3 regions of the Kitasatospora sp. NPDC090091 genome follow, and region 2 is predicted to be linked to each of the others. Evidence: predicted binding sites of a transcription regulator. Region 2 holds the regulator's gene; each other region holds the start of a gene.

What was found. Region 2 encodes HspR, which represses chaperone genes until heat shock. Its sites were predicted from a motif close to TTGAGNNNNNNNNNCTCAA; they were not measured.
Region 1: a site for HspR is predicted at 1,494-1,512, ahead of dnaK (molecular chaperone DnaK). Genes of this name have one in related genera too.
Region 3: a site for HspR is predicted at 2,023-2,041, ahead of lon (endopeptidase La). Genes of this name have one in related genera too.

Annotation. Positions count from the first base shown of each region.
Region 1 covers NZ_JBIVDY010000004.1:378,667-381,937, forward strand. Annotated here, with positions in the region: gene dnaK (molecular chaperone DnaK) at 1-1,374, opposite strand, end outside; gene ACIPSC_RS09490 (DegT/DnrJ/EryC1/StrS family aminotransferase) at 1,841-2,965, shown strand; gene ACIPSC_RS09495 (NAD-dependent epimerase/dehydratase family protein) at 3,077-3,271, shown strand, end outside.
Region 2 covers NZ_JBIVDY010000002.1:186,716-189,986, forward strand. Annotated here, with positions in the region: gene dnaJ (molecular chaperone DnaJ) at 1-1,135, shown strand, start outside; gene ACIPSC_RS03805 (heat shock protein transcriptional repressor HspR) at 1,143-1,661, shown strand; gene ACIPSC_RS03810 (helix-turn-helix domain-containing protein) at 1,864-2,892, shown strand; gene ACIPSC_RS03815 (hypothetical protein) at 2,921-3,094, opposite strand.
Region 3 covers NZ_JBIVDY010000005.1:196,002-199,272, forward strand. Annotated here, with positions in the region: gene lon (endopeptidase La) at 1-2,000, opposite strand, end outside; gene ACIPSC_RS10745 (rhomboid-like protein) at 2,134-2,967, opposite strand.

The DNA of each region.
Region 1 (3,271 bases), on a different contig from region 2:
GCCGTTGGCATCGATGTCGAAGGTGACCTCGATCTGCGGCAGGCCGCGCGGGGCCGGCGGCAGGCCGGTCAGCTCGAACATGCCGAGCCGCTTGTTGTAGGCGGCGATCTCGCGCTCGCCCTGGTAGACCTGGATCTGCACGGACGGCTGGTTGTCCTCGGCCGTGGTGAAGATCTCGGAGCGCTTGGTCGGGATCGTGGTGTTGCGCTCGATCAGCCTGGTCATGATGCCACCCTTGGTCTCGATGCCGAGGGACAGCGGGGTGACGTCGAGCAGCAGGACGTCCTTGACCTCGCCCTTCAGCACGCCGGCCTGGAGCGAGGCGCCGACGGCGACCACCTCGTCCGGGTTGACGCCCTTGTGCGGGTCCTTCCCGGTGAGCGACTTGACCAGCTCCGTGACGGCCGGCATCCGGGTCGAGCCGCCGACCAGGATCACGTGGTCGATGTCCGAGACCTGGATCCCCGCGTCCTCCACGGCCTGGTGGAACGGTCCGCGGCAGCGCTCCAGCAGGTCGGAGGTGAGCTGTTCGAACTGGGCCCGGGTGAGCTTCTCCTCCAGGTGCAGCGGCCCCTCGGCGGAGGCGCTCACATAGGGCAGGTTGATCGTCGTCTCGGTGGCCGAGGAGAGCTCGATCTTGGCCTTCTCGGCGGCCTCGCGCAGTCGCTGCGCGGCCATCCGGTCCTTCGACAGGTCGATCCCGTAGCCGTTCTTGAACTGCCGCACCAGGTGGTCGACGACCTTCTGGTCCCAGTCGTCGCCGCCGAGACGGGTGTCGCCGTTGGTGGACTTCACCTCGACGACCCCCTCGCCGATCTCCAGCAGCGAGACGTCGAAGGTGCCGCCGCCGAGGTCGAAGACCAGGATCGTCTGGTCGTTCCCCTTGTCCAGCCCGTAGGCCAGCGCGGCGGCGGTCGGCTCGTTGACGATGCGCAGCACCCGCAGGCCGGCGATCTCGCCCGCTTCCTTGGTCGCGGTGCGCTGGGAGTCGTTGAAGTACGCGGGGACGGTGACCACGGCGTCGGTCACGTCCTCGCCCAGGTAGGACTCGGCGTCCCGCTTCAGCTTCTGCAGCACCCGGGCGGAGATCTCCTGCGCGGTGTACCGCTTGCCGTCGACGTCCCCCGTCTCGGGGAAGCGCCACTGCGCGTCGCCGACGTGCCGCTTCACCGACCGGGCCGTACGGTCGACGTTGGTCACCGCCTGGCGCTTGGCCACCTCGCCGACCAGCACCTCGCCGCCCTTGGCGAACGCGACCACCGACGGCGTGGTGCGGGCGCCCTCCGCGTTCGGCACGACGGCGGGCTCGCCGCCCTCCAGCACGCAGACGACGGAGTTGGTGGTGCCCAGGTCGATCCCGACTGAGCGAGCCATCGCGGTCCTCCCTCCTGAGCGGCCCGGCAGGCGCCGGGCCCGCACGCCCGCGCCGGATCGCGCGGGCGTACCGCCGGCCGGCGGGCCTTGCCGCCACTCCTTGCGGTCGCTCATGAAAGTTGAGCGGATTCGTGTCAATTCAATTGTCACTCGGCGCTGCCGGGAATGCCGCCCGACGCGGGCACCGGCGCTCTGGGCGGCCGGATGCCACGCCCCGACCGCGCCCCGACCACGCCCCCGACCGCGCTCCGGTCGCACCCCGACCCGCCCGGTCGGCGCCGGTCCCGCGAACCGGCGCCGACCTGCGGCGCGAGGCCACGGGATCACCCGAGCGGGCGGCGACGACGGGCCGGGGCCGGGCGGGCGAAGTAGCGTGATGTGCCTGGCCCGACCGATTCTTCCCGGTCTGCCCGGATCCGATCGTTCTGTCCGAAGAAGTCTTCACCCCGCTGCCGGAGGAGGCCCGATGGGCGTGCCAGCCGCTCGCATCGTGTTCGACGAGATCGACCGCTCGGCCGTCGCGGACGCGGTGACCGAGATCCTCGCCACCGGCGCGCTGACGCTCGGCCCGTGGACCGAGCGGTTCGAGCAGGCCTTCGCCGCCGAGCACGGCGCCCCGCACGCGGTCGCCGTCGCCAGCGGGACGGCCGCACTGGAGATCGCGCTGCGCACGGTCGACATCCGCGACCGCGACGTGGTCGTCCCGGCCGTCACCTTCTACGCGACCGCCGCCGCCGTCGTGCACGCGGGCGGCCGGCCGGTCATCGCCGACGTGGACGCGCAGACCCTGGCGCTCAGCCCCGCCACCCTGGAGGCGGCGCTCACCCCGGACACCGCGGCCGTCGTCCTGGTGCACATCGGCGGGCTGGTCACCCCCGAGGTGGACGCCCTGCGCGCGATCTGCGACCGCCGGGGCGTCCCGCTGGTCGAGGACGCCGCCCACGCCCACGGCAGCAGCTACGACGGGCGCGCCGCCGGCACCTTCGGCCTGGCCGGCGCCTTCTCCTTCTACCCGACCAAGCTCACCACCAGCGGCGAGGGCGGCATGATCCTCACCGACTCCGCAGAGCTCCGCGACGAGGCCCGGATCTACCGCGACCAGGGCAAGGGCTCGTTCACCACCAACCACCACGTCCGGTTCGGCGCCTCCTGGCGGATGAGCGAGCTGAACGCCGCCGTCGGCACGGTGCACCTGCGCCGGCTCAAGGAGTTCGTGGAGACCAGGCGGCGGGTCGCCCAGCGCTACGACGCGGCACTCGCCGGACTCGACGGCCTGCAGCCGATCACCGAACCGGCCGGCTCCCGCAGCAACTACTACAAGTACGTGGCGCTGCTGCCGGCCGGCGTCGACCGCGCCGCGTTCAAGCGGGCCGTGGCCGAGGACTTCGGCGTCCGCCTCTCCGGTGAGGTGTACGACCTGCCGCTGCACCTGCAGCCGGTGCTCGCCCCCTACCGGCGGGGCCCGCTCCCGGTCGCCGAGGACCTCTGCGCCCGCCAGATCTGCCTGCCGGTGCACTCCGACATGACCGAGGACGAGACCGACCAGGTGATCGAGGCGGTCACGACCGTCCACCGGCGGCTTGCGGGGTGATGTGCCGGAGCCGCCCCGACGGGCGGCCCGAGAGAGTCCGACCCAGAGTCCCGTCCGAGCCGTCCGCCGAAGCGGACGAGCCCCCGGGCGGGCCGGAGAAGGAGAGAGATCGTGCGCATAGCCGTCACCGGGGGGTGCGGATTCATCGGCTCGCATGTCGTGGACCGGCTGCTGGCCGCCGGACACGAGGTACTCGCGGTGGACACCACCGACCAGTACCTCAACCCGGCCGCCGAGCACGCCCACATCGACGTCCTCGACCTGCCCGCCCTCACCTCCGCCCTGGACGGCAGCGAGGTGGTGTTC
Region 2 (3,271 bases):
GGAGAAGGACTACTACAAGGTCCTCGGCGTACCCAAGGACGCCTCCGCCACCGAGATCAAGAAGACCTACCGCAAACTGGCGCGCGAGTTCCACCCCGACGCCAACAAGGGCGACACCAAGGCCGAGGACCGCTTCAAGGACATCTCCGAGGCCTACGACGTCCTCTCGGACGAGAAGCGCCGCAAGGAGTACGACGAGGCCCGCGCCCTCTTCGCCAACGGCGGCTTCCGCGCCGGCGGCCCCGGCGGCGGCAACTACGGCTTCGACTTCGGCGACCTCTTCAGCGGCAGCCAGGGCGGCTCCGGCGGCGGCCTCGGCGACGTCTTCGGCGGCCTCTTCAACCGCGGCGGCGGCGGCCGGCAGGCCCAGCCGCGGCGCGGCGCCGACGTCGAGACCGAGGTGACGCTCTCCTTCGAGGAGGCCGTCGACGGCGCGACCGTCCCGCTGCGGATGACCAGCCAGGCCCCCTGCCGCACCTGCAGCGGCACCGGCGCCAAGGCCGGCACCACTCCCCGGGTCTGTCCGACCTGCGTCGGCGCCGGCACCGTCAGCCGCGGCCAGGGCGCCTTCGCCCTGTCCGAGCCCTGCCGGGACTGCCGCGGCCGGGGCATGATCGTCGACGACCCGTGCACCGACTGCCACGGCAGCGGCCGGGCCAGCTCGGCCCGCACCATGCAGGTGCGCATCCCGGCCGGTGTCCAGGACGCCCAGCGCATCCGCCTCAAGGGCAAGGGCGCCCAGGGCGAGCGCGGCGGCCAACCCGGCGACCTCTACGTCACCGTGCACGTCGATCCGCACCCGGTCTTCGGCCGCAGGGCCGACAACCTCACCGTGACCGTCCCGGTCTCCTTCCCCGAGGCCGCTCTGGGCGGCACCATCGAGGTACCGACGCTGAACGGCCCCTCGGTGAAGCTCAAGCTGCCCCCGGGCAGTGCCAACGGCCTCACCCTGCGGGCCCGCGGCAAGGGCGCCACCCGCAAGGACGGCACCCGCGGCGACCTCCTGGTCACCGTGGAGGTCGTGGTGCCGCAGCACGTCACCGGCGACGCGCTGACGGCCCTGGAGCAGTACCGCGAGGCCACCGCCTCGGACGACCCGCGTGCCGCCCTCTTCAAGGCGGCGGAGGGAGCGTGACGACCAGATGACCCCCGACAGCAACGCGCGCGGCCCGATCGGCCCCGGGATCGGCGAGGGCCTGCCCGGCGCCACCGCACCGCGCGCCCGCCGCACCGCCCCGCCGCCGCAGTACGTCCTCACCGAGGACACCCCGGTGTACGTGATCTCGGTCGCGGCCGAGCTCTCCGGCCTGCACCCGCAGACCCTGCGCCAGTACGACCGGCTCGGCCTGGTCTGCCCGGACCGCACCGCCGGCCGCGGGCGCCGCTACTCGGCCCGGGACATCCAGCAGCTGCGCGAGGTCCAGCGGCTCTCCCAGGACGAGGGCATCAACCTGGCCGGCATCAAGCGGATCATCGAGCTGGAGAACCAGGTCACCGCGCTCCAGTCCCGCATCGCGGAACTGATCGACTCGCTGGAGGGCGCCGCCACCGCGCTCCAGCAGCGCGAGGCCGCCGTGCACGCCTCGTACCGCCGCGATCTCGTCCCGTACCAGCCGCCGACCCAGTCGAGTGCGCTGGTCGTCTGGCGGCCCAAGCGCTGACCGGCCCACTCACCGACGGCCGCCGGTTACCTCCTGAACGGGGGGTGCCGGCGGCTCGGTGTTTGATGAGAGGCTGCCACTCGACAGCCCCGCCGCGGGCCGGTGGAACAATGCCTGATCCCGAACCCGACCCACGACCTAAGATCGCCGGCGGGGGCGCGTACAGTCCTGGAGCCAATCTGTCGTCGAGAAGGAGCCGCCAATGAGCGGGAGGGACGACTCCACCGCGGGCGTCGGCACGCAGGGCACCCTGTCCGCAGGCGCCCACGATCTCTATCTCGCGGTTATCCGCACGCACGGCCGTATCGCGCGCAAGGAAGTGGCGGAATCCGAGTACAGCTATCTCAGCGAACTGCTGGACATCGGCCTTCTCGTCCCCGACACAGATGATCCGCACGTTCTGCTGGCCGCCGATCCGCAGCAGCTCTCGTCCGGTCTGAGCGCCACCTGGCAGCGCCAGGCGCTGGAACTCCTGGCCCGCGCAATAGCCATACCGGGCGACCTCCAGGGGCTCGCGGACGCCTTTCACAACCCGGACGCCACCGGGGGGACGGTCGAATACGTCCGCGGCAAGGCGATCATCAATCAGCGCATCAATCACGCGGTCGCCTCGGCGAAGGAAGAGGTGCTCGCCGCCCAGCCCGGGGGTCCCCGGCCCCCGGAGGTCCTCTCCCAAACCCTCTCCGAGGACCTCGAGGATTTGCGGCGGGGAATCTCCGCGCGGACCATCTACCACCCGAGCACCCGGTACCACGCGCCGACCAGAGACTACGTGGCGACGCTCACCGAGGCCGGCGGGAGGTTCCGCACGCTGGACGAGCCGTACACCCGGCTGATCATCGTCGACCGGGCGCTGGCCGTCATCCCGGTCGCCGAGGACCTGAACCTGGCCGCGTTCATCCACGACCCGGCGGTCATCCACTTCCTCACGCACGAGGTGTTCGAGCGCAACTGGAACCGCGGGCTCGACTTCAGCGGCGGGCGGACCGTCCCCCAACAGGTGGTGTCCCGGATGCGGCAGACGATCATCGACCTGCTGCTCGACGGCACCAACCACAGAGTCATCGCCCGCCGGCTGGGCATCAGCGAGCGCACCCTGGCCCGCCACCTCGCCGAGATGCGGGAGGACTACAACGTGGAATCGCTGTTCCAGCTGGGGTACGCGCTGGCGCGGTCGTCACGGGAGTCCCACCACAGGCCTGCCAATCCCGCCGCACCCGGGAACGGGTGAGCGGCGAGATTCGCAGCCCAACCGACTGTCAGGTCCAGGAGTGGTCCTGGTCCAGCAGCAGAACGGAAGCCTGATCGGAAACACCGTTCGCGTCGCCCTCGGAAACCGAGTAATTGACATGAACGGAACGATCAGCATCATGGCCAGTGGCAAAAGCACCGGCGCCAAGCATCACGAGGACGCCGGCGGCCATCGTCACCATGACCGTCCGAGCAGCCCGACGTATACGAGACATGCGCGCACCTCATCCTCTAGTGGCGCGTCGGATCGAATACACGCGCGACGCACCGTCAAACGATCAGATGGTGCCACACGGCAGTTCTGACTGTCACGGGCGCACTCACGTCAGAGGGTGTCATCTCTCTGCCATGCAGACGGA
Region 3 (3,271 bases), on a different contig from region 2:
GCGCCGCGCGAGCGCAGGAAGGAGAGCGCGATGTGCGCCGACTCCTTCATCACGTCGCCCAGCTGCCCGGTCAGGGTGAGCCCGGTGCCGCCGGTCTCGGCGTCGGCGAGCGAGGCCTCGATGTAGAGGACGTCGCCGCCGGCGCCGGTCACCGCGAGGCCGGTGGCCACGCCGGGGACGGCGGTGCGCCGCTCGGCCGGCTCCTGGGCCGACTCGGGGACGTGGTGCGGCCGGCCGATCAGGGCGCGCAGGTCGTCGGCGCCGATCGCGGCGGGCAGCTCGCGCTCCCCCAGCTCGCTCTGCGCGGCGATCTTGCGCAGCACCCGGGCGATCGAGCGTTCGAGGTTCCGCACGCCGGCCTCGCGGGTGTACTCGCCAGCCAGCCGGCGCAGCGCCTGCTCGTCGACCGCGACCTCGCCGGTCTTCAGGCCGGCCTTCTCCAGCTGGCGCGGGAGCAGGTGGTCACGGGCGATGACGACCTTCTCGTCCTCGGTGTAGCCGTCCAGCCGGACCAGCTCCATCCGGTCGAGCAGCGGCTCGGGGATGGCCTCCAGCACGTTGGCGGTGGCGAGGAAGACGACGTCGGAGAGGTCCAGCTCGACCTCCAGGTAGTGGTCCCGGAAGGTGTGGTTCTGCGCCGGGTCCAGCACCTCCAGCAGGGCGGCCGCCGGATCGCCGCGGTAGTCCGAGCCGACCTTGTCGATCTCGTCCAGCAGGACCACCGGGTTCATCGAGCCGGCCTCCTTGATGGCCCGCACCAGGCGGCCGGGCAGCGCGCCGACGTAGGTGCGCCGGTGGCCGCGGATCTCGGCCTCGTCCCGGACGCCGCCGAGCGCCACCCGCACGAAGTTGCGGCCCATGGCCCGGGCCACCGACTCGCCGAGCGAGGTCTTGCCGACGCCGGGCGGGCCGACCAGCGCCAGCACCGCGCCGCCGCGCCGCCCGCCGACCTGCCCGAGGCCCTGGTCGGCCCGGCGCTTGCGGACCGCCAGGTACTCGACGATCCGGTCCTTCACGTCGGCCAGGCCGGAGTGGTCGGCGTCCAGCACCGCGCGGGCGCCGGCGATGTCGTAGGCGTCCTCGGTGCGCTCGTTCCAGGGCAGCTCCAGGACGGTGTCCAGCCAGGTGCGGATCCAGGAGCCCTCCGGCGACTGGTCGGAGGCCCGCTCCAGCTTGTCGACCTCCTTGAGCGCGGCCTCGCGGACCTTCTCGGGCAGATCGGCCGCCTCGACCCGGGCGCGGTAGTCGCCCTCCTCGTCGGCCGGGTCGCCGTTCAGCTCGGCCAGCTCCTTGCGGACGGCCTCCAGCTGGCGGCGGAGCAGGAACTCCTTCTGCTGCTTGGCCACGCCCTCCTCGACGTCCTTGCGGATGGTGTCGTTGACCTCCTCCTCGGCGAGGTGGTCGCGCAGCAGCGTCAGCGCGTACTCCAGCCGGGCCACCTGGTCGGCCTCCAGCAGCACCTTGAGCTTCTGCTCGGCGGTGACGAACGGCGCGTAGCCGATGTTGTCGGCCAGCTCGCCGACGCCCTCGATCTGGGCCACCCGGTCGACGATCTGCCAGGCGCCGCGCTTGCGCAGCCACTGGGTGGAGAGCGCCTTGTACTCCTTGACCAGCTCGGCGGCGCGCCCCGCCACCGGGGTGCCGACCGAGGACTCCCGGAACGGCGTGGTCTCCACCCAGAGCGCGGCGCCGGGCCCGGTGGTGCCGACGCCGATCCGGACCCGGCGCACGGCGCGGACCAGCGCGGCCGGGTCGCCGTCGGCCAGCCGGCCGACCTGTTCGACGGTGGCGAGGGTGCCGGCCGCCGCGTACGAGCCGTCCACCCGCGGGACCAGCAGGACCTGGGGTTTGCCGGTGCCGGTGGCCGCGGCGCGCGCGGCCTCCACCGCGGCGCGCACCTCGGTGTCCTTCAGGTCCAGCGGGACGACCATGCCCGGGAGCACGACCTCGTCGTCGAGCGGCAGCACGGGCAGGGTGAGCGGAGTGGACGTCGATGCCATGATCTCTCCCCAGTCAGTGAACTTGAGCTGACCTGACTAAGGTTTGGCAGGCCCCGGATGTTCCCCGCCCCGTGTTCGCCATGAGCGAACAGGGAGAGGCGTGGGAGGGCCCGTCAAAAGCGTCTGCGAACCGTCACATCCGGTCGAGCACCGCGGCTCCGCCCGCCGCGGAGGGCGCGGCGGACGCGGCGGGGGCGACCGCCGGCGCGGAGGCCTGGGCGACCCCCCGGGGGTGGTGCGCACGCCGGTCGGGGACGCGGCGCAGCCAGCGCCAGAGCGCCACCCCGGCCAGCAGCGCCGCCGGGTGGCCGATCCCGGTCACCAGGTCCTGGTCGGTGGCGTACTGGTCGGCGAGCAGCAGGGCGGCGCCGCCCAGTGCGAGCAGCCGGCCGCGCGGGCGGAGCAGCCCGGCCAGGGCCGCGATGCTGGCCAGCACGCCGTAGCTGACGCCGATGTCGAGGCGGTCGAGCTCGGCGGGATCCAGCCGCCCGGCCAGCACGGCGACGATCACCACCCCCTGGGAGAGGACCGTCGCGGCGATGTGGCCGGTCGCGAACACCGCCGCCGCCCGCCCCGCGCCGATCCGGCGCTCCAGCGGTGCGACGGTGAAGGCGAAGGCCCAGAGGTACGGCATCCAGACCGTCCCGGCCACCCAGAAGCCGCTGAGCAGCAGCGCGCGCAGCGGGTGGTGCAACAGGTTGTCCCCGTCCGAGCTGGACGCCTCCTGCAGGCGGAGCACCAGGTCCGGGTCGGCGAGCATCGCGAAGGTGCTGGTGGCGCCGACGACGGCGACGTAGCCGAGCGCGAAGGGGTTGCGCCGGGGGGTCGGCACCCGGGCCAGCAGCCAGCCGAGCAGGGCCGACCGCAGTCCGAACCGCAGCATCCCGTACGGCGGCCCGGAACCGGTGCCCGCACCGGGCTCCCGGCGCGGCCCGTTCCGCTCGGCGCCGATCCGCAGCCCCGCCATGCCGCCTCCGCTCCAGACCCCGCAGCCCTCGGCTCCCCGTCCGGTGCCCAACGTACCGGCGAACGCCGGAAATCCCGCCCCCCGATCCTTGTCGTGGCCACGGTACGTCCGGGTCCTGGGAGTCGGCTGGGAAATCCCCGTGAAGATCGGTGGGCCGCCGGCGGCCGGAACCCCGGCATTTGGTCCGGACCATCCCTCTGTTTACGCACGAGTAGCGGCTCTGACCGGCGGCTCGGCGTCAAGTGGACTGCATACATACCGTTACGCAGTGAAAATTCGCCGGGTAAGGTATCGGCCCGTGCCC